One region of the Sporolactobacillus sp. PKPK-6 genome, then DNA from elsewhere that is predicted to be linked to it. Evidence: riboswitches for the same ligand, from Rfam matches in the RefSeq annotation. Region 1 holds a riboswitch; each other region holds the start of a gene.

Region 1 (7,904 bases):
AAGCCTGTTTGTTAACCGATGATGAGAAGGCACGTGCTTGTCAGTTAGCTGTTCAGGCGGGAGCGGATTATGTGAAGACATCAACCGGATTTTCTACCGGAGGTGCAACCGTTGAAGATGTTGCGCTCATGCGTCAGACGGTGGGTGAAAATGTCGGCGTCAAAGCGGCAGGCGGCATTCATTCGAAAGCAGATGCCGAAGCAATGATCGCTGCTGGTGCTTCTCGGATTGGTGCAAGCTCAGGGGTTAAAATCATTGCTGAGGCAAACGGAAACGGGAATACGCTTTAATAAAGACTTGAATTAATTGTGTATAGTGTGGTATACTTTTTGTCGTGCCGAATGAGTGGGATTGTTCCCGTTCAACTGTTGCACGATGATTATAGGGCGTTGGGCAAGTGGTTAAGCCAATGGATTCTCATTCCATGATCGCGGGTTCAATTCCCGTACGCCCTCTATAAACGAAAAGCAGCCATCCGGTTAAGACGGATGGCATTTATTTTTACTTTCGTTATTGTAAGCGTTTACATATTGAGCTACAATAAAGAAGGAAAATGTGAACAGAATGTGACGATGCAATGAGTAATTTTTGAGCATATAAAAAAATAATGAAAGGACGTGATGATTTTGGCTAAAAAACGAATTGTCATTCTTGGAGCAGGTTATGGAGGATTGCGCACATTAAAGAAATTGCAAAAAATGAAACCAAATGCAGACCTTATTCTTATTGATAAGAACAATTACCATTGTGAAACGACTTCACTTCATGAGGTTGCAGCCGGGACATCGAATTCAGATGAAATTTGCTATTCACTTAATCTTGTTATTGATCAGAAGCAGACAACATTTATTCAGGGTACTGTCCTGCATGTGGACAAGGAAGCAAGACAGGTCTTCCTGAAGGATCATGATCCTGTTTCCTATGACTATTTGCTGATTGGATTGGGTTTTGAACCGGAATATTTCGGTATCAAAGGCATGAATCGCTATGGTCTGTCCATCGCAGATATTCCTTCTGTAACGAAAATAAAAGATCATATTGAAAATCAGTTTGAAAAATGGAGTAATGATCACCGTCCGGAGCATTTGGTGATTGCAGTCGGCGGTGCAGGGTTTACAAGTTTTGAATTTTTAGGAGAACTGACTCATCGCATTCCGAAACTTATTGAACAGTTCCAAGTGGATCGGAGTTTAGTACGTATCCTGTGTATTGAACCAACGCCTCATGCGCTTCCGATGTTCAATCGAAAATTGGCGGAATACGGCGCGCATAAGCTGAGCGAGAACGGTGTTGAATTTATAATCGGCAGGGTCAGCGGTATTGATGCTGAACGGATCTATTACAAATCAGGTGATCAAATCAAAACGCTTCAGGCCGGTACATTTGTTTGGACCGGGGGAGTCAGCGGAAGTTCTGTTGTCAGTGCATCGGGATTTGCGCAGCGCCGCGGTCGCGTGATTGTTAACGATGACTTATCTGTTCCTGATCATCCGGAAATTCTGATTATAGGCGATTGTTCAGCTGTCATTAATCCGGAAGATGGTCGTCCCTATCCGACCACCGCGCAAATTGCGATGCAGCAAGCGGATTGTGCGGCATATAACTTGAATGCAAGGATTGAGGAAGCGTCGACAAAGCCGTTTGTCTTTAAATTTATGGGCACCGTGTGTTCGCTTGGCCGCAATGATGCGGTCGGAGAAATTATGGGCAGAAATCTCAAAGGCCGACCGGCATCCATTATGAAAAAAGTGATTGAAAACCGATCGCTGGCAAAAATCGGCGGTGTTGAAACCATGATAAAAAAAGGGAGATTCAGCCTGAACAAATAAAAAATAATAAGGAGCCTGCAAACTAAATCATTTGCAGGCTCCTTCTAGTTAATAACCCCCGATAGCTTTACTCTTTGTCTATTCTATTATTTAGCTGCGACCGCGTCCGGAACTTTTGCCAATGCCTGTTCCAGATCATAGATGATGTCGTCAACGCTTTCGATACCAATGGATACACGAATCAGTTCGGGTGTTACACCGGTAAAGGCCTGTTCTTCCGCAGTCAATTCAGCATGTGTCGTGCTTGCCGGATGAATGATCAGCGATTTTGCATCGGCCACATTGGCGAGCAATGAGAACAGCTTTACATTGTTGATTAATGTCTTACCCGCTTGTAGTCCGCCTTTCACGCCAAATGTGAAAATGGATCCGGGACCTTTTGGAAAGTATTTTTTTGACAGTTCTTTGTATGGGTTGCCATCAAGTTCAGGATAGTTTACCCATGTGATTTTCGGATGATTGTTTAAAAACTCAGCAACTTTGCGTGCATTTTGAACATGGCGTTCCACACGCAGGGAAAGAGATTCCAAGCCTTGCAGGAACAGGAATGCATTCTGCGGGCTGACTGTTGCGCCTGTGTTGCGCAGCAGCTGAACACGTGCTTTTGCAGCGAATGAAGCAGGTGCGAGATCAGCATAGACCAAGCCGCCGTAGTTTTTGTCCGGTGTCGTGAAATCAGGGAATTTGCCACTTGCCCGCCAGTCAAATTTTCCTCCGTCAACGAGAATGCCTCCGATAGCAGTTCCGTGGCCACCAATAAATTTCGTAGCAGAATGGACAACGACATCTGCGTCGAATTCGATTGGACGAACGAGGTAAGGTGTTCCGAAGGTGTTGTCAACAATGAGAGGAATTTTATTTTCGTGTGCGATATTGGCAACGGCTTCGATATCGAGAATATTGATTTTCGGGTTACCAATCGTTTCACCGTAGAGTGCTTTTGTATTATCACGGATTGCTGCGCGGAAATTTTCCGGATCATCCGGATCAACGAATGTGACATCAATACCGAGTTTTTTCAAAGTGACATTGAACAATTCATACGTACCACCGTACAAGGTAGAGGCAGCAACAATATGATCACCGGCATTTGCAACATTCAAAATGGCGTACGTAATCGCCGCAAGTCCTGAAGAGGTGGCAAGAGCTGCGGATCCGCCTTCAAGCTGAGCAACGCGCTGTTCAAAGACATCTTCAGTTGGGTTCATAATGCGTGCATACACATTGCCCGGCCTTTTCAATTGAAAGAAGTCTGCTGCTTCGTCTGCATCCTTGAATACAAATGAAGTAGTCTGATAGATTGGTACGGCACGTGCACCTGTTGCAGGATCAGGCACTTGACCTGCGTGTACCTGCAAAGTCTCAAAACCATATTTTCTTTCCTCTGCCATGTTCATCTCTCCCTATGTTCTTTAAGTTTTACATTAAATAAAATCTTAGAAAAAAGGGTGCGCAGATTAAAAGACCGCTTCCCGCAGAGTAGATAGGGAAGCGGCCTTATTCGCCGGTTCTTTTCTTATCTGCCAGAATTTAATCTGCTGGAATTAACACCATACACATCAAACGTGCTGGTTGTCGGGCTTCGTCGGGCCAGTCCCTCCGCCACTCTTGATAAGATTTATTTAATTGTGTACAGTTTATCGTGCTGTGTTTTATTTGTCAAGCAATAAATACAAGTAATTTGATATGTTTAATCAAAAATAAAGAAAAAGGCGAATGCGTGAAGCATTCGTCTCTTTCTGATAGAATGACAGACCTGATTAATAGAGACCGTCAACTGTTTCTTTTGTGCTGATGTAGATATTCTTCGTTTGCGTATAAGCATCAAGAATACTCTTATACGTTTCACGGCCGATACCGGATTTCTTGTAGCCGCCGAATGGAGCACCTGCAGGAAGCTGGTTGTAGGTGTTGACCCACATACGACCGGTACGTACGCTGCGAGCGACACGGAGTGCCTTGTTGATATCTTGTGTCCATACCGCACCGCCAAGACCGTAATCCGATTGGTTTGCGAGTTTAATTGCTTCATCTGCATCTTTAAATTTGATAACCGTTGCAACCGGTCCGAAGATTTCTTCCTGAGCGATTCGCATGTCGTTATTTGCGTCTGCAAGAAGCGTTGGGGCCATGAAGACACCTTTATCGAGGTTGTTGTCCGTCAGCTGGCATCCGCCGGTCACAAGCTTTGCGCCTTCATCCTGGCCGATCTTAACATATTCCAAGATCTTTTCCAGTTGCCGTTTGTTGACTTGAGCACCCATTTGAACGCCGTCTTCCCAAGGCAAACCGACATTAACTTTCTCGAATGCATCTTTTAGTGCGCTAACGAATTTATCATAGATGCCTTCTTGAACGAAGATTCGTGAACCTGCACAGCATACTTGGCCTTGATTGAATAGAATGCCGAGCTGTGCGCCTTCAATGGCACGTTCCCATGGAGCGTCATCAAAGAAAATGTTGGCCGATTTGCCGCCGAGTTCAAGGGTTGCCGGAATCAAGCGCTTTGCAGCTGCCGCGGCAACTTCATAACCGATTTGGGTTGAGCCGGTGAACGCAAGCTTTGCAAAGCCGGGATGATGCAGCATATAATCGCCGGAATCAGAGCCGCGTCCGGTAATAACATTCACGACTCCTGCTGGGAGTGCCTGATCGAAAATTTTAGCCAATTCGAGCAGACTCAGTGATGTTGAAGAAGATGGGTGAATGACAACCGTGTTTCCTGCTGCAATTGCAGGAGCAATCTTCCAAGCGGCCATCAGCAATGGGAAGTTCCAAGGAACAATTTGCCCAACGACACCAATAGGTTCCTTTAGATTGATGGTCAATGTATTTTCGTCAAGTGCGTTAGCCGTGCCTTCTTCGGAACGGATAACACCGGCAAAATAGCGGAAGTGATCTGAACTTGCCGGAACGTCAATTCCCTTTGTTTCACGAAGCGGTTTGCCGTTATCTAATGTTTCAACAAGTGCCAGGTGATCAGCGTTTTCATCAATTAAATCAGCGATCTTAAGCAACAGAGTACTTTTCTCTTGAACGCTGACATCCTTCCATGTGTCAAATGCTTTTGTAGCTGCTTCCACAGCTGCGTCTACATCGGCATGACTCGCGTCAGTGAATTCAGTCAGCTTTTCACCGGTGCTAGGATTGTAGCTTGCTATTTTTTTACCTTCAGAGCCTTCAACCCATTTACCGCCGATATATAGTTTGTATTCAGTATCTACTGCGTGTTCCAGGACTGTGTCTTTAATACTCATTGCACATCTTCCCTTCAAAATTTAGTGTAATTAATATCACATGTCTATTGTAATGCAGAGTTTCAAAAAATAAAAAGAAAACGCTCTCTATTTTTAAAACAAATGCAAAATGCTAATTGTAACGGATGCGACTGTTACTCAAATGGATAGCGGATGCCCCATTGATCACGCACGTTGGTCATAATTTTCATCACACTGTCGGTCAGCGGAAGTGTTTGTTCATCAATTTCTCGGTTTACTGCAGCATTCATGTAATCGTATTCATAAACCATTGCCTGATCAGTGCTTCCGGCTTTAAGTGTTTCCGTGCGACCATCCGGATAGGTAATGGTCGCTTGATCAGCTCGCGGAAAATTGTCCACAGTTATATAAGCTTTATCTCCGGTGACAATTCCCCGTTTCGGCAATTTCGCTCTCATCGTGAGTGTAACAACAGCCATTTGGTCATCCGGATTTTTTAAAATAATGCCGGATTGTTCATCGGCACCGGTCTCGAATTGTTTGACTGTGGTCAAGATTTCATTAGGCTGGCTGCTGAGAAAGAAACGCGCAAAGGACAGGGCGTATGCACCAATATCAAGAAGTGCGCCTCCTGCGAGATTCATATTGAAGAAACGATTGTTTACGTCATATGGTTTTAGGCTGCCGAAGGTAACGTTCACCATTTTGACTTCGCCAATGGCTCCGCTCTCGACGACTTCCTTCAGCTTTTGATAAAGTGGCATGTGATAAATCGTCATTGCCTCGGCAACAATCAAATTCTTTTGCTTTGCGTAACGAATGACAGGATCCAGTTGCCTGCTGCTGACTGTAATTGCCTTTTCGCATAGGACGTGTTTGCCTGATTCCAAACACTTAAGCAGGTAGCTGTAATGATTGGAATGAGGTGTTGAAAGGTAAACGATGTCAATGGCAGGGTCACTTAAAAGTTCATCGTAACTTCCGTAAGCTTTCTCAATATGATTCTTGTCGGCAAAGGCTTGGGCACGTTCCAAGCTTCGCGAACCGACCCCATATATTTTGCGGCCGCTCGCATGCAGCGTCTGCGCAAATTCAGCAGCAATGGCTCCGGGACCGATGATCGCCCATTTTCGATCACTCATTAATGGTTCACCTCACGAGATGTCTTGCTTAGCCAGCGCATGCCGTTTTCGCCGGCGATCAATGCCTTTGTTGCAACATCGACGAAAAGAGATGTATCAATGACGCCGCGGATAGCTTGTAAATCGTCGTCCAGTTTTCGAATATCACTAACCTGATCAAAATAGACATCCATTAAAAGATGGCCGTTATCGGAGATCGTGAATCCATCCTTTGCCGCACTGCGGCGCATCTCCGGTCTTCCACCTAATTGTTCAACCTTGCTGCGTACGTAGGCCATAGCCTCGGTCAGAAGTTCTAGGACAACTGGCTTTTCGAAGGTTAATGTCTGTGCGTATTTGGATTCATCAACGAGAAGGATGTACTCATCAGCCATTGAACCGATGAGTTTCTCTAATGCATGAATCCCTCCGCCGCTTTTTAGGGCAAAAAGCTGCTGGTCAACTTGGTCGCATCCGTCAAAGGCCAAATCAATATGATCGACGCACTCTGTATGGAGTACCTGCAGACCATTCTCTAAGCAGAGTAGCTTTGTTTGCATTGAGGGCGTGACAACTTGCACCTCAAAATTATCTTTTTCTTTAATAAAATGAATCAGATGACTGATCGTACTGCCTCCGCCTAAGCCAATGATCGAATGATTGGGAATGATCGCCAAAGCTTCTTTGGCACATTCTTTCTTAATATCAAAAGCGCTCGTTTTCATCACCACCGATCGCACATATGTGCGAATATAAAGAATATGTGCTATTTAATGGCTTAAGTATACCATGCTTAAATGTACTGTTCAAACAATAGTCCTCGGCAGAAGCAGAATAGTGAAAAAATTATTGTGCTGATTTGATCTGACAACCAGAAGTGAATAAAAGACCTTTAATGAAGCATATTTTAATTGTGTTGTTTGTTTTTCGGAAAAATGTTAGAATGAAATTCCGTTAAAACATATTCAATTACTCGGATATAAAAATAGGCAACGGGAGACAAACAAATCCGGCTTGATGAAACGAGCAAGGATATACGTAGCAGGAGGAAAAACAATGAAGAAATTATTGATGGGTTTTTTAATGGCGGTACTTGCATTTTCATTAATTGGATGCAGCGCGGCAGGTCATTCATCCAAAAACAAAAGCGCAGTTGATCAGATTAAGGAAAAAGGTGTGCTGAAGGTTGGAACTGAAGGTACCTATGCACCTTATACCTATCATGACAGCAAAACAAATAAATTGGTCGGTTTCGATGTTGATGTGATTCGCGAAGTGGGCAAACGAATGGGTGTAAAAGTACAATTTAAGGAATCAAATTGGGATTCACTGTTTGCGGGCCTGAATGCGAAACGATTTGACACGATTTCTAATGATGTCGGTGTGACACCCGAGCGCGTGAAGAAATATGATTTTTCACGTGTCTACTCAACATCCCAGTCCGTCATTGTCACACGTAAGAATAATAATAAGATTAAAGCACTGAGCGATTTGAAGGGAGTTAAGGTTGCCCAAGGTCTCTCCAGTAACTATGGGGAAATGACGAAAAAGGCAGGGGCGGTCATTGTGGGTCAGGACGAATTGTCCAAAGCCTTGAAGCTTGTGAGCCAGGGACGTGTCGATGCAACCGTTAATGACCAAGGAGCGGTGCTGCAATATTTCAAAGAAACGAACGACAGCAATCTCAAAATTGCGGCACTCGTTAAGTCCAATGCGGCAGACATCGCTTTTCCTGT
Region 2 (7,904 bases), on a different contig from region 1:
AAATCCGAGGTATTCCAGTATGGGTTCAAACTTTTGATTGAAGAGAAGAAGCGCATCATTTTTTCTCAGTTATTAAATAAACTTGCACTGCTTCTTAGAGAAAATCCAATGCCACCAGATTGTGATTTTGTGACAACGGGTAAATACGAATTTTTTGCAAAACAAATAGAAAGTCACTCCTAGGCGGATTACTTGTATAAAATATGATCCTGTTTCTTCTTTAATAAAGATGGGAAACAGGATCTTTATGTTATACCGCTTCCGCTGGTTTTCAATCAGCTCTGTTTTAAGTTTGACACATACCTGAAGACATGCCATATTGATTCCACCTGACTTTTAATCTATAGTTTAAGTGAATATCCTTCGATGATTAACACAAATAGTCTTATAAGCTGTTTTTTACCGGACAGCAATTTTTGCATGGATTTTTTTACAAAAAGGTACCTTTGATTTTAAAAAGAGAGATGATGAGTATTGTGAAAGTACTTGCATTGGTTAATAATTTTATCATCTTCATGATTATTTCGTTGATCAATACGATTATTTCGATCAAGCTTCCCATAACCATCTTCCAATTGGATAGCTGGCTGTTTAGGGAAAGGCGCTGGGAAAAAGGCGGCCATTTCTATCAGGACTGGTTTAATGTGAAAAGGTGGAAGAGTCTCTTACCGGAGCTCAGTGATTTTCTGTCCTTCCTTTTTTCAAAAAAACAAATGAAGCGATCCAGCCCGGATTATTTGTACAGATTTGCTTTGGAGACCTGCCGTGCCGAGCTCGTTCATTGGTGCATTATGATCAGTTCTTTGCTCTTTACGCAATGGAATCATACAGGTGTTTCGATGCTTATGATCTTCATTGCTGTCGTGTGCAATCTTCCCTATATCATGATACAACGTTACAATCGACCGAGAATTTTAAGTATTCTTGCCAATAAAAAAACGAACTTAAACGGAAATAGGATAAATGATTTGGAAGTACTCCATAAAGATATATGAAGGGGAATTTTTCTGTGAGTAGAATTCTGTTTATTTCATCTGAGCATACGGGATGCGGACATAAAAGTATCACGGAAGCGCTGAGCAAGCAGCTCCGGCTTTTGTCACCGGATATTCAGTTTACAGTTATTGATGGATTCGACCTGGGAAGCCGTATTCTTCGTTCATCCAGCCGAGGTTATGACTCATTTGCAGTGAAATTTCCTGCTCTTTGGGGTCTCATTTACCGATTGAGCAGTCCATTTAAGCAGCTTGTCAATTGGTTTGTCGCACATAACATCAGAAAGTCATTGTTAGAAAAAATCGACGCCTTTCATCCCGATGTCATCGTATCCGTTCATAATCTTTTCATCGGTTCGGTAATCAATGTCTTAGATCGGGCACATTTGTCTATTCCTGTTATCTCGTTGATTGCGGATTTAGACAATGTCACGAGCCTTTGGGCAGACAAGCGGGCAAAATATATTATATGTCCTTCTGACGAAGCGGAACAAAGAATGCTAAAGGCTGGTATGTCTCAGGATCAATTGTTTCATACCGGCTTCCCGACACGCAGCGACTTCTGTGACTTGAAACTGCCTAAAAAGCCTGATCTCCGTCACATGCGCAAAAATTTTATTTCTATTCTCCTAATGAGCGGGAGTCAAGGCTCGACTCAGGTTCTGAAAATCGCCAAAATCTTGCTAAGTGATGAGAAAATCCATCTAACGATTATTGCAGGACATAACACGGCATTAATCAAATTAATGGAAAGCACTTTGTCCCCCTACATTGGAAAACGAGTGACCATTTATGGATTTATTAAAGAAGTAAAGGCGCGCATGATGGAGGCTGATCTTCTGATCATGCGGGCTAGCCCTAATGTATTAATGGAGGCGGTCAACCTGTGCAAACCCGTCATCGTCACCGGTGCATTGCGTGGACAGGAGGCAAAGAATCCTCATTTTGTCCTTAAACACAGATTGGGACTCTATTGCAAAGACTTGCGCCAATTGCCGACTATGATTTCAGCATTGTTGGAAAATGACGGGGAACAGCTCCTGCAGATCGCTCAGAACCAGTATGAGTTCAAAAAGCCTGAATCGGCGCGCAAGATCACTGAATTGCTCATACAAACAGCAAAGGAACCCAACGCTCTGAAAATCAGTCAATCACTTGAACATTCTTTGACCGACTAAAATTCAAAAAACGTGCAGCAGGAGCAGTTGAATGGCAACAAAAACAAAATTCAAATTACTAATAGGAATAATCATAACTGTTTTAGTCGTCTATTATTCATTCAAAACATTCGGCAGTCTGGATCTAAGCACTGTATTCAATGCGAAAATAAATTGGTTCTTAGTTTTTTGTTCAGTTGCCATTAATATCTATTCAAACTATGTTCGGAGTCTTGGATACACATTGGGCATTGATCCGAATATTAACCGTCTGAGAGCTCTGCAAATCGTTGGTATCGGTCATGCGGCAAATATGATTCTGCCCCTTCATATTGGTGACGGATTACGTTTTGCTTTTTTCCCGGACAACTACAGCGCATTTCGTCGGACGGAATTGGTGATGATACCGGCGATCGCCGACTCGATAGCAATTATCGTCATCTCCCTTTTCGCCGTACCCTTTTCCGGATTTAAAGAGCCCATGATTGTTACAATCTTATGGATTTCTTTCTTTTCATGTATTACCCTCATCGCGTTGCTGCTGACTGTTGTTTCTTTTGTTCCGCGATTTCGAAACTATGTTCATGGCTATCTAACAATCGGAATGCTGAACATGATGCTTTGGGTGCTTTTCTCGTATATACTTCTCCTCCTTTCCATTTGGATGGGACTAATTGCGTTCGGCTTCGGCTGGGGCGCATCTTTGCGTATGTCGCTGGCCGTTTTTGCCACAACAAACCTTATTGGGTTTATACCTGCCTCACCCGGTTCCGTGGGTCTTTTCGAATACGGAGTCATTATCGGTCTTGCCGGACTAGGCATTCAGCAGAGCGCGGCGCTTTCGGCAGGCTTACTGCTTCATTTCATACAATATGCCGCACTGCTTCCATTGGGTGTTGTTCTATATATTCTGGCCCTGCACGGGAAATATGGAAAAGCACTCAGAAATATGCTACATCAGAAACTGTAAAAAGCTGTTTGGGCGATGCACACTTATCATTTGCTAACTCAGTTTAATTAAGCGATTCGATTGGTAAAGTTACAAAGCACAAATAAATGGAATTCATAAGAGGATTAAAAAAGGTGTCAGATGATCATGAAGAATATTACCATTCATTCACCGCATAGAGAGTCGCTAAACATAACTGTCTAAATAATTCCGCAGATAAATGTTCATATTGTTCGTCTACATTTTTTTCATGAGCCATGTATGGCGGAGAATCATTCCATGAGCCCATAGCACCAAAAACATCAGCGGTACTTGCTGCTTTAAAAAGATTCAAATTCTTCTTCGGCATATCAATGAGCAGTTTCATTTCTTTCGTAGATTCCCCTTCTGCAGCAAGGGCAGCCTCATGAAATAAATTTGCAAAATGGTCACATTCAATGAAGTGCGCGAATTTCTCAATTTCATTTAAAACGTTTACCAAGTCTGCTGTATTATCGTAAAATTCCGGCTTCTCTTGAGGTGGATTATCCCAGCGGTGTTCTGTATAGGTGATTGTCCAGGCGTGCCTTTCTTTCTGGAAGTCCCAATGCACTGTATTGTAAGTTACATGACCACTTTTATAAAAGCAGACAAAAATGTTTTGTCTTGAGTTTGAAAATCCAAGCAGATTTCTGTCTTCTACCTGCATCGGCGTTAAGCATTTTATATCTTCTAACCCGCGTTTACAACATTCATCAAACCATTCTGCTACATTACTAGCTTTAAAAGGCTTTTTCCCAAACCATGACTTCTTTTCAATAAGCTGAAAAGTAATGGAATCCTCATATTTGAACGATTCAAATATGATTTTCTTGTTCTCTTTTAGCGCTTTTTTTGCACTTGCAACAATTCTGCATACCTGAAGCAGTTCACCATTCATTTTTTGATTGTGCCCCCTCGTTCCTCTTTGTCCTTATCAGTGGTATATGTCCGATTCCAGTATATTTCAACAATTCCCCATTCTCAATGATAATTATTCAAAACCCAATGTTCTTTTATTAACATTCTTATAGACTCTGAATATATTGCCGCTGTTGCTCTCGGAAATAAACTCCTTGAACTTGCCTTTGATCTGGCTATTATCAAGTACAGCTGCTGCTTTCGTATGATACAGTGCAAATTTCTGTACGATCGCCTCCGCAACACCAAGCTCTGTCACTAAAAAGCGGCGCTTACGCCAAATCTCGATTATGCATCGATGAACTGCTTGCCTGTACCTGCTTGTATTCATGTTCCAGTTCTGACAAAGATAATTCAAATAGATGCCTTCCGTCTTTCTTATAAACTCTATGTGCAATCAGCTGTTCAATTAATTGTTCGCGTCTGTCTTCCACCATCTTTCTCAGTGCACTGCTCATCGTGCCGCATCTCCCTATAAAAAGATAAAAAGCCCAATTGTTCTCTTCCCACAGTGATAAGAAGAGAAATCAGGCTTTTCTTTATGCTGCTCTCAACTTATCTCCAAGCAATGATTCTGCTTTAGGAATTAGCACCGTACCGCAATCAGCCGGTTGCTGAGGTTTCGCAGGGCCATTCCCTCCGCCTCTCTGGATAAGCATTTTTCAATAATTTATATTAGGTATAGTATGGTCGATTATTTATTCCTGTACTCACTATTTAAAAGATCCGCTAATGAATTCTGATCATAAATACGATGACTCTATCATACGTTTGCATGCTTTAATGCTTTCAAAACGGCAACCGCAGAGCGATAATAGAATTCTGCGGCAACGCGGATCCCTTTAGGGTCAACCCGAAACGCAGGATGATGCCAATCTTCGGGTCCGTTCGATCCTACAAATGCGAATACACCGGGTACCTCGCGTTGGAAGCAGGAAAAATCATCCCCGGCCACCGAAACTTCAGGTGTCACCACCCGCACTTCATTTTCATTTGCTTCTCGAATAATTCGAGCTATTTTTTCTTCATTAAATACGGATGGCGTCCCTTGGCCCCATTCCACAGCAATCTGTACGTTGAACGCCTGTTGAAGTCCGTCGGCGATTGCGGCAAAGCGATCAATGATCAAATCACGATCCTGATCGTAAAAAGTGCGTACTGTTCCGAGCAGTTCGACCTTTCCAGGCAGCACATTCCACACGTCACCGCCGTGAATACTGGTAATGCTCACGACCGCTTCATGCTTTGGCGAAATGTTTCGGCTGACGATCGTTTGCGCTGTTTGAACGAACGATGAAGCCGCTACAATCGGATCTCGGGTCCGCTCGGGAATCGCCGCATGACCGCCGATTCCATTAAACGTAATTTTAAATTTGTCGCAAGCCGCCATTAAAGGTCCTGCCTTGATTCCAATGGTTCCCACCGGCAAATCTGGTTTGTTGTGAATACCAACGACCGCATCCAGTCCTTTGAGCTGACCGTCTTTGACCACCTTGAGTCCACCGTGTCCGGTTTCTTCTGCAGGTTGAAAAATCAAACGAACGGTGCCGGGAAGATCCAACTGATTTTGTTTCAGTAAAGCAGCGGCCCAGAGCAAAGCGGTCGTATGAAAATCATGACCGCAGGCGTGCATCACACCTTCATTTTGTGATTGATAGGGTAAGTCAGTTTGTTCATGAATCGGCAAGGCATCAATATCCGCGCGAAGCCCAACAGCAGGACCGTTCAGATCACCTGAAATTTCGGCAAAGACGCCGGTCGGCAGGCTGGTCTCTCGCAACGTAACTGATTGACCCTGCAGCCAGTTTTTAATTCTTTTTGTTGTCTCATATTCATGCAACGACAGCTCCGGGTTCTGGTGCAGCTCTTCGAATATGGATTGAAAGGTCTTACCATCATTTGCAAATCTGCTCATACTTTCGATTCATCTGCCTTGTAGTCGAATTCACCGGTTGCCTGGCCTTCACTTCCGCTTTCGTTCACCAACGTTTCCACCCGGTTCAAAGCATTCAGGATAAACGCCTGATCAAAATTTTTGAAGACAAAACGGAAGCCAAGCTCCGTTTGACATTCTCTGGCAAGAATTTCTTTAGCTTTATCTATATCCTGAAGTTTGAACTGACTCAGCGAATAACTCAGACCCACTCGTTTGTAAAAAGGCAGCAATTTCCGAACTTCAGCATCCTGCCCCAAGGTCGCGAGTAGTACAAGTAAACCGTACGCAACCTTTACCCCATGTTGATAACGGCTCGTCTCCGGAATCTTGCTCATTGCATTATGGACTGCATGGGCACCGGAAGCACGGCCATAATCTCGAGCAAAGCTGCCAACTGTTCCGGAAAGACCGACAATCACATCTGATACAATACGGAAAGCAGGGCTGAGCTGATGGTGTTCCAGGCTTACCACTGCTTCCTCCGAATACCGGAGCAGCAGTTTTTTCGTTTGCAGGGCCGCAGTGAGTCCCAGTGATACAAAGGGATCGATCTGCTGGCTCTCATCTTTCGGTATCGCTTCCGCCTCATACCATTTCGCTAACGTATCCCCTATACCGGCAATGTAGTAGTCTTTCGGAGAGTCAATCAGTAGAGACAAATCGACCAGCACCGCATAAGCGGATTCTTGAAAATGATCGCGGCCGATATGCTCGTGCTGCTGATTATAAATGATGGCAAGCGGCGTATACGCGGAGCATGTACCAAGAACCGTTGGGATACAGATGTATTGAGAACGGAGCCGATGATTGACACCCTTAGCCGTATCTAATACACGTCCGCCGCCGATCCCGATAATTAAATCTGCCTGCCCGATCTCACTCGTCAAACGGTCCATATCTTCATGACTGGATGTTCCGTCATAGCGATGAACCGGCCACTTGACTTCCTTTTTATAGACCTTTTGAAAAGCTGAAAATGATTGTTCACCCGTAACAATATGAACAGACGAAAAAGGAGAAACAAGTTCATCCAGTTGGCTGATGGCATCCTCTGTACACAGATACTGACTTGGACCGCCTCTGACGATTTTTCCTAAATCCATTTTCCCCACCCCATTCTTATTCATATGCTTTATAAATCGCCTGTTCCAGATCGTCAATCAGGTCATCCGCATCTTCCAAACCGATCGAGAGGCGGATTAGCGTGTTGCTCAGCCCGGTTTTTTCACGATTTAATGAAGGAATTTCGCGATGCGTGGTTCGGCCGGGATTAACAATCAATGAACGCGCATCTCCCACATTTGGCAAATAGCTGAAAATGTTTACAGAACTCAGAACCTTTTTTGCCTGTGCTTCGGTTCCTTCAATCTCAAACGCAAAAATTGCCCCAACTCCATGTGGAAAGTATCGGTTCACCAATTCGTGCTGCGGATGCTCTGCCAATCCAGAATAGTGTACTGCTTTAACATGGGGATTGTCTGCAAGGTACCGGGCAATCTTCTTCGCACTGTTCACTTGCTTAGCTAGCCGTTCGGACAATGTTTCAATACCTAAGAGAACTAAATAAGCTTCAAAAGGGCTCAATACAGCACCGAGCAAGCGAAGGTACTTAACCCTGATCCGTGCTGCAAATGCGTTCGAACCAAACGCCTCAATAAAGCTCCGCTCCACATGCTCGTCTTCATTTCCCAGAACAAATTCTTTTTCCTCAAATTGTTTAAACTTGCCGTTCCCATAATCAAAGGTTCCAGCGTCAACAATTAATCCTGAAACAACTTCTCCGTGTCCGCTGATTCCTTTTGTCGATGAATAGACGACGATGTCCGCACCATATCGGATTGGGTTAAAGAGATACGGGGTCGGAAACGTATTGTCAATAACCAGTGGAATACCATGTCGATGAGCCAGTTTTGCCAGTGCCTCTACGT
Region 3 (7,904 bases), 820 kb from region 1:
CAGCCGGACGATCGGCAATAAAATCCGGTCCTGCCCTTCGGACATTTTCGATTCCGTCAAACCCCCAGGCTGCCCACATAACACGAATACCGCACTTTCTGCTCGCCAAAATGTCACGTTCCTCATCACCGATGTAAACGACCTGATCAGCCGTCAATTGGCTGCGCCGTAAATAGCGGTGCATCAGCCGATCCTTCGCAAACAGCTTCTTCGAGCACATCACTGTTGAAAAGCAGTCCAGTCCATGCATATTCAGAAATGAGCGGATATTTTTTTCTTCATTTGAAGATAAAATTGCTAAAGTATACCCGGAGTCGCTCAATTCCTGCAGCATCTCCCGCACCCCTTCCATCAATGGGATATTCTTAAGTGAATCTTGATACAGCTTAGAAAGTTCTCCGACAAGAAAAGGAATTTTATAAAATGAAATGCCGAGCGCCGCACAGCGTTCCTTCATTGAGCGTGACTTTAATGAATCGAAACTCGCCAACGTCATTTTTTGGAAGTGATGCCGACCAGCTAATTGGTTGTATGCTGAAAGAAATGCTTCTTTAGAATCTGCTAAGGTTCCGTCAAAATCAAAAAGGACTGCTCTAAGCATCATAAAAGACCTCTATTCATAGATTTTCGTGCCGACATTTATTATGTTCCGTGTCACTGCTTCCTAACTCAACCGGCCTTCAGTTCCAATTATTAAGCTCAAGGACCTATGACCATTATTATGATTTCACAGAAAAGCAACACAAAAACGACTTAGATCATGACTTTTTCATCACGATTTTTTTACTCATTTTATGAATACTAGAGAGTAGAGATCATATAGTGCAAAAGGAGCTGACTTTGATGCGCCAGATACAACCGTCAAACGAACTAGTTTCAGATATCGTTACCCTGCTCAAACAGGAACAAAGACCGCTTCATTCTGGTGAGATTGCCCGCAAACTGAACAAGAATGTCCGAGATATTCTTACCATTCTTTTCAATACAGCTTATCAGAAAATCATTCAAGTTGTCATAAACAAAGACGAAACGAATAAAATTTGTCAGCCTTCCTATAAAATAAGGTCGGAAATACAAAAATAAATTTGTGAACTTAGGATGATACAGCTGTCAAAACCAGCCCAATAGCAAATCGAGCGACACAGCGCTGAGTACGGTTGTTATTAATGTACAACTCGAGACAAATTGGGGATGCGCGTTGAACTGAATCGCATATAACGTTGTGTTCGCCGCGCTCGGCATCGCGGCCATGACGATAATCACGTTTCGGAGCAGTGGATCCATGGGAAACAGCAGACAAACAAGGAACGCGATCGCCGGGGATATAACAAGCCGAATAAAGGTAGCTAGACCAATACGCCCCCAGTTCATATTGCGTACAGTTACATTCGCCAGCTGCATGCCGAGAATAATCATAATAATCGGAATCGATGTGCTGCTTACGAGTTCGATGCTTTGCATAAAATTTGCCGGAATCTGAATGTGAAACGTTTGTAGAAGTAAAGCAGGAAGAATAACGTAATTCATCGGCTGCTTGAGGACAGTGCAAAGTGCCATTTTTGCGCTGCCTTTTCCATTTGCGGCAATATAGATGCCGACAAAGCCCATCAGAATTGCATGGAAAATCATCAGAGGCATCGCGTACACCACACCTTGTTTCCCAAAGGCAAATAAAATAATCGGCACACCGTAGTTGCCGCTGTTTGCAAAAATGGTAGAGAGTAAAAACGCGTTCGTTTCACTTTTACTGTAGTGGAGGATGTGTCCTGCAATGATACCGACAACAATTAACAGCAGCATAATCATCAGAGCGGTTGCTGCAATATAGAAGAAACTAAGATTCATAGGTGTTGTATAAAAGATATCAAAAACAAGAAACGGGAGCAGCAGATAGACGGCGAGCGTCGAGATCGGCTTAATATCTAGTTTGAAAATTTTCTGTAGAATAAACCCGCTGAGAAAAATTAAAAACACCGGCAAAATCACATCGAAAAAAATACGCACAATCTGTTCCCTCTCTCTGCTGTCCATGGTTTCAATGAGTTCATTTTACTTGGTTACCGTATGAAAGATCAAGATAAGTTTTACGCGCCGGTGTGTGTGCAAGACAGTGACTCAACATCTCGCCTCATTTATAGCTTAAAATTCACATAGAAAAAGAGACGGTGAGAATCATTCATTTCTCACAATCTCTTTTTCCCATTTTTAATAACACAACTGCCTTTTCTATGAATCAGAAAAGGCTATTTTTTTCACTCTTATTGGTCCACAACTGATCCATCAATATGAAGCCTGGTTTTTATCGGCCGTCGCACATAAGGAAATTTTGTTTCAATATCATCAACCAATTCGGTCCCAATTCCCGGCAACCGCGGAATTTCCATAAAGCCTTGCTCACATTTAAAGGTTGTCGTGACAACATCCTTCTTCCGAACACCCTTCTCAACATTTGTCGACCCGTATTTTTCCGAAAGCGCGGGCTGATCGTCACCAGGATACTCAAGGATCGCGAAGTTGGGTATACTAACCGCAATCTGCAGACAAGCCGCGGTTGATACCGGGCTCAGCGGATTGTGCGGAACAACCAGCACATCATTTGCTTCCGCAATTGCAGCGATCTTCTTTGTACCCGTTATGCCTCCGCACATGCACACATCAGGTCGAATGTACTGGACAGCATTTTTCTTAATCAGCATTGCAAATTCTTGTGGGCTGATTAATCGTTCACCCGTTGCAATCGGTACAAATGTTTTGGCTGCTACCCATTCCATCGAGTCAAGATTATCCGGACCTACAGGATCTTCGATGAAATAGGGATAGGAGTGTTCAATTCCCTTGGCAAACGCAATCGCATCTGCCGGCTTCAACCGAGTGTGTAGTTCAATCAGCAAGTCCACATCATTGCCGACAGCATCTCTGTAAGCAGCCACACGCTCAACGGCTTCGCCGATCTCCTTGGCATGAGTGGTGTAATAAGGCACATCTCTTGATTCATCCAGGAAAGGAGAAAGATGACCAATTGCGTTATAGCCCTGGCTTTTCGCTCGCTTCAGGTTAGCAATGATTTCCTCAGTTGATGATCCGCCTACATGACCATAAACGCGGACCTTATCACGGCATTTCCCGCCAATCAAATTGTATATCGGCGTTCCATAATACTTTCCGGCAATATCCCACAAAGCAATGTCGATCGCGCTGATTGCGCCCATAATCGCCGATCCTTTAAAGTGCCAACAGCGATACATATACTGCCAGTGGTGCTCAATTCTTAATGGATCTTGTCCAATCAGATACGTCTTAAAAGCGTCAATCGCCCCCTTGGAAGCATCCAAAAAACCCCAAGTCCCTGATTCTCCTAAACCAACGAGTCCTTCATCCGTATAAATTTTCACAAAAAGATAGCGATTTGCTAAGATCGTTTTTACATCTGTAATTTTCATCCTTTGCGCACCTTCCTAAATACTTGTCATTACCCATTTTGTCATTTAAAAAGCCGCCTTCTGAAAATAGAAAGCGACTTCGACTATGCGGATTATAAGCAAAAGTTTCTTTCTTATCTCTCAGAATAGATCTGCAGGATTTGACACCATACTTATTGCTGGTTGTCGGGGTTCATCGGGCCAGTCCCTCCGCCGCTCTTGATAAAGAAAACTTGGCGAGGCCAAACCTTTGGAGCAGGCTGAGCCTTAGTTGCACTTACACTATTTTCCTTGAATCTTTATACTCTATTTATAGTGTAAGAAACGATAATCATATTAAGTTGATAAGATTAATTATATATAAATCCGTTCGTAATTCAATCTTTTTTCATGAAAAGAAAAAAAACGCAATAAAAACGAGACTGCCCAAGTGGACACCCTCGTTTCTCAATCGTTCTTTCACACCTTTTGTTAAATCGAATAATTTTTACACCGACCGTCATCCCAAAGTGCCGGTCGTTTTCAGCTGTTTCGCGCTCTCCGCCAAATGAAGCAAATCCACGAGCATTTCATGACTTTTCGCTTCCATGCCATGTTTCTTTGCAGTTTTCACAATATAACCGTTTATATAATCAACTTCAGTCGGACGGCTATTAACCATATCCTGATACATCGATGGGTGGTGAAGCGGATTGACCTGTGAGCTTTCATGATCGATAATCTGCAGCATCTCTTCACGGCTTTGCATAAATTTGACACCATCCGCAACGCCCGCAGCATACCCTTCATCAATCAAGCGTCGGGACAACTCATCCGCCCCGGAATAAGCCACATACTCGCCCATCGTGATATCCATCAATGTGCACAACGTGTTGATGACCGAATTCATGAGCAGTTTAGACCACAGCGTTCCCATGTAGTTAGTTTGAAGCGTCGGATTCATGCCCGCTTTTTCAAATTCTCGGACGACCTCATGTGTGAATGCATCCGGATTTTCCGTGACATTCACCAGCTGCGTGTGTGCCGCACCCTTTGCACCCATGAAATCTACTTTTCCCGGTGCGTCAAGAACAGTCGCGATTAACGCAATCCCTGCAATAATGCGTTCATCAGGCACATACTTGCGAATCTCATCCACCGAACCGATCCCGTTTTGATTCGTCAAAACATAGGTGTGCTCGCCAATAAAATGCTGGCAAGCCTGCATCGCTTCTTCGGACTGCATCTGTTTTGTAAATAAAATCACCAGATCCGGAGTCTGCGCGTATTCAGCAGGCAGGAAAACATCAACCGGTACCAAATGCTGATTCTGATGGTCGCGAGAAACATAGACGCCGCCTTGTTCGCGAATCGCCTGATAACTCGGTTTCCACGGCTCCACAAAATCGACGTCGTTACCTGCTTCTTGCAGAAGCACTCCATATCTGAGTCCCATTGCTCCTGCACCAATCACTGTAATTTTCATTTTGATTCCTCCACTCATCTGTATCTCAGCTTGTCTGTAACTATTTCTAAATACAATAATACTCTAAATCGAGTGACGTAAAAAGAGCAGCCACTAAGGAAAAAGTAGCCACTCTTTTATACGTCTTATTTGTTCAAATTTCACAAATTCTTATCCATATTAAACGTCAGTTTCGACATACTCATGGATTGCGTCGTCAAGTCTTGCAAGAGCGCGCGCGTCTCGCTTAACCCGAGCTCGGCAGTTTCGCTGCTTGCCTCGTTCAGAACATCTACCACATTGTCTTGACTCGTATTTTTTGCCGTTTCGTCGGTCTCAGCGATCTTCCCAAGAAATTTGCTGTACAGATTTTCTTTGTAATCAAGCACCTGCTTGAGAAAAGCATTGTAATGCGGTTCAACGATGACCGGAATCGTTTTATACAGCCAGTACGCCGAATCAAGAGACAGCTTCATCGGCGTAACTTCGTATGATTTCGGCACTGATGTAATGTTCGTATAAAAAGGCACATAAGGACTGAATGTGCCGGCAAGCGACACCCATTGAATGCCCGCGAATGCATCGGGAAGATCAGGACGGATTTGCAAGATATGCGAGTCTTGAGTTCGATTTAATGAAATCGCGCGGAAAGTGGTCCGCTCTGCCTCGCTTCCGCTGCCCAGTGGGTCAAAAGGTGTCTCCTGATAGTGTGAATCCAGGATATACGCAATGTCATCAACACCGATTTTTCTGCTTGCCTTGCGCAGGAATGGCAGATCATTCGACATCGGATCCTGCTCGATTTCCGGATTCAAATATTTTTGACCATACCAGACGCGCGGCGTGTTGTAATGACGGTCAAATACATTTTGCCGTCCGAAAATACTCCGGAAGTTGATCGTGTCAAAGCCGTTATTGAGATGATGCTTTTCAATAAAATCAATCAAATGGGTCGCCAGAAGGAAATTGTCCTTATCATAGGGATCAATTTCTTGAATTGCCGTCTGATTGGCAACCACCGCATAGGAATCATCTGGAATGCGTTGAGCAACCCATTGATGACCGGTTGCAATTTCCATATACCAGACTTCGTCCTTGTCTGAGAACAAGACGCCATTGGACTCGGCAGCACCATATTTTTCAACAATCGCCCCGAGTCTTTGCACACCTTCACGCGCCGAATTGATATACGGCAGCACAACCGTGACCATACAATCCTCGGCAATTCCATTTTCAACGAGCGGATCATAGCCCAGCACACGCGGATTGCCGTAAATGCTTTCCGTCGCACTCATGCCGACGTTTTTCTCATTAATCCCCGCATCTTCAAACGTAACATAACGTTCCTCTCGATCGGGAATCGCCGTATAACGATAGCGTTCCTTTGGCAAGGTGATTGTGAAGCGGTTGCTCGGCGACACATAGGTCTCCTCTTTTTCCAGCACTTGATGCGGATGCACCGTGAACTTTTTCGGAACGAGCACTTCATAGCTGTCTCCATTCCGTGCAATCATCGTTGACCCATCGAGTGTCGCGCCCTTGCCGACCAGTACTGTTGTACAGGCCGCGTGTGAATTATTCTGCATTATGCCATCCCTTTATTCACAAATTAAGTTGCAAGTAACTCATAAACTTACTACTATCTTAACTCAATTTTGTTTATGTGGAAATTCACGGCGTTCGCAAGAATCGAGTTCAATTCCGCGGACAATTACAGGTGTTGAAAACACAATCTGTGTATTCGTTTTGCCAAACCGCTGCAGTTCATTAATAAACGAATCAAGCAGTTCCGTGCTCTCGAAAATAACTTTGATCAGCATCGCAAATTCACCGGAAACACAATCGCATTCAAGTACATTAGGAATTTTCTCGATATATTTATAGAATTCGTGTTTATCGCTTGGCTCAACCTTCAAGTTAACATATGCCTTGATGTGATAGCCCATTTTTTTGTAATCAATTAACGTATAATAATTTTTAATGATTCCTTGTTTCTCCATCTGATGAATACGCGCCGATATGGTCGGCGACGAGATGTAACATTCATCCGCCAACGCCTTAATCGACACGCGTGCATTCTGCTGCAGCCGGTTCAGTATTTTGCGATCAATCGCATCCATTGAGGCAGTCTCAGCTCCTTCTTATCACCTTATCCGAATTTATTATATTAGCGAATCAAAAAGAAAGCAAAAATCATAGTCAGATTTTATGACATGTGCTCGTTATTTTGTTAATTTATTTGACACTAAAATTTATTTCGTTAAATTTATTGTTCATGAATTTTTTTATTCAAGGAGTTCACGCGCAGGTATAGTAATCTTGTTCCTTTTCAATTATTTTTAACGTGCAGGATGACATGAATTGGAGGAATGAGTTCGTGAGAAACGAAAAAGATTCGCTCGGTACGAAGCAGGTCCCTGAATTCGCCTATTATGGTATTCACTCACTGCGGGCAAGGGAAAATTTTGATGTAACATCAGAAAAGCTTGATGTCGAACTAATCAATGGACTGGCACAAATCAAAAAGGCAGCTGCATTCGTTAATTATGAAGATGGGAAACTAACCAAGGAAAAGAAAGATGCGATCACACGTGCTTGCGATGAAATTTTGGATCGGCAATTTGACGCTCATTTTATTGTCCCGCCGATTCAAGGAAGTGCGGGAACGTCCATTAATATGAATGCAAATGAAGTCATCGCTAATCGGGCGATTGAATGGTTGGGCGGACGTAAGGGAGATTACTGCCTCGTCCATCCGAACGATGATGTGAATAAATCCCAGTCGACAAATGATGTGTTCCCATCCGCAAGCAAGCTGGCACTTCTGCAACTGACCCATCTGCTTTCTTTGGAAATTGAGGATCTGCTGAGCAGCCTGCTCCGCAAAGCGGATGCTTTAGAACAGGTTATAAAACTTGGGCGGACACAATTGCAAGATGCCCTGCCGACCACGGTTGGCAGCACATTTAAGGCGTTTGCCGCAGCTATTGGACGCCATTTATCGGAATTCACACGTAGCCGAGAAGCTTTAAAAGCGTTGA

Evidence for each region. A riboswitch is a leader RNA that binds a small molecule or an ion and turns the genes downstream of it on or off. The one in region 1 is predicted to bind S-adenosylmethionine.
Region 2: it holds a riboswitch for S-adenosylmethionine, as region 1 does, so the genes downstream of both, AC1MBV_RS15225 (Fur-regulated basic protein FbpA) here and AC1MBV_RS10060 (O-acetylhomoserine aminocarboxypropyltransferase/cysteine synthase family protein) in region 1, are expected to answer to the same signal.
Region 3: it holds a riboswitch for S-adenosylmethionine, as region 1 does, so the genes downstream of both, dgoD (galactonate dehydratase) here and AC1MBV_RS10060 (O-acetylhomoserine aminocarboxypropyltransferase/cysteine synthase family protein) in region 1, are expected to answer to the same signal.

The regions. Positions count from the first base shown of each region.
Region 1 covers NZ_JBWXPA010000001.1:2,048,614-2,056,517, forward strand. The annotation lists gene deoC (deoxyribose-phosphate aldolase) at 1-290, shown strand, start outside; tRNA gene AC1MBV_RS10050 (tRNA-Glu) at 384-455, shown strand; gene AC1MBV_RS10055 (NAD(P)/FAD-dependent oxidoreductase) at 627-1,829, shown strand; gene AC1MBV_RS10060 (O-acetylhomoserine aminocarboxypropyltransferase/cysteine synthase family protein) at 1,916-3,220, opposite strand; SAM riboswitch class I at 3,343-3,447, opposite strand; gene AC1MBV_RS10065 (aldehyde dehydrogenase family protein) at 3,590-5,086, opposite strand; gene AC1MBV_RS10070 (Gfo/Idh/MocA family protein) at 5,221-6,189, opposite strand; gene rpiA (ribose 5-phosphate isomerase A) at 6,189-6,893, opposite strand; gene AC1MBV_RS10080 (transporter substrate-binding domain-containing protein) at 7,225-7,904, shown strand, end outside.
Region 2 covers NZ_JBWXPA010000002.1:896,262-904,165, forward strand. The annotation lists gene AC1MBV_RS15195 (EAL domain-containing protein) at 1-183, shown strand, start outside; gene AC1MBV_RS15200 (glycosyl-4,4'-diaponeurosporenoate acyltransferase CrtO family protein) at 468-995, shown strand; gene AC1MBV_RS15205 (MGDG synthase family glycosyltransferase) at 1,010-2,173, shown strand; gene AC1MBV_RS15210 (lysylphosphatidylglycerol synthase domain-containing protein) at 2,205-3,122, shown strand; gene AC1MBV_RS15215 (hypothetical protein) at 3,259-4,020, opposite strand; gene AC1MBV_RS15220 (DUF4180 domain-containing protein) at 4,114-4,371, opposite strand; gene AC1MBV_RS15225 (Fur-regulated basic protein FbpA) at 4,313-4,498, opposite strand; SAM riboswitch class I at 4,593-4,698, opposite strand; gene AC1MBV_RS15230 (amidohydrolase) at 4,804-5,955, opposite strand; gene AC1MBV_RS15235 (iron-containing alcohol dehydrogenase family protein) at 5,952-7,079, opposite strand; gene AC1MBV_RS15240 (O-acetylhomoserine aminocarboxypropyltransferase/cysteine synthase family protein) at 7,096-7,904, opposite strand, start outside.
Region 3 covers NZ_JBWXPA010000001.1:1,227,978-1,235,881, forward strand. The annotation lists gene AC1MBV_RS05890 (HAD-IA family hydrolase) at 1-604, opposite strand, end outside; gene AC1MBV_RS05895 (hypothetical protein) at 844-1,083, shown strand; gene AC1MBV_RS05900 (AEC family transporter) at 1,111-2,031, opposite strand; gene dgoD (galactonate dehydratase) at 2,259-3,440, opposite strand; SAM riboswitch class I at 3,551-3,648, opposite strand; gene AC1MBV_RS05910 (ketopantoate reductase family protein) at 3,919-4,884, opposite strand; gene AC1MBV_RS05915 (C69 family dipeptidase) at 5,025-6,449, opposite strand; gene AC1MBV_RS05920 (Lrp/AsnC family transcriptional regulator) at 6,513-6,983, opposite strand; gene AC1MBV_RS05925 (aspartate ammonia-lyase) at 7,241-7,904, shown strand, end outside.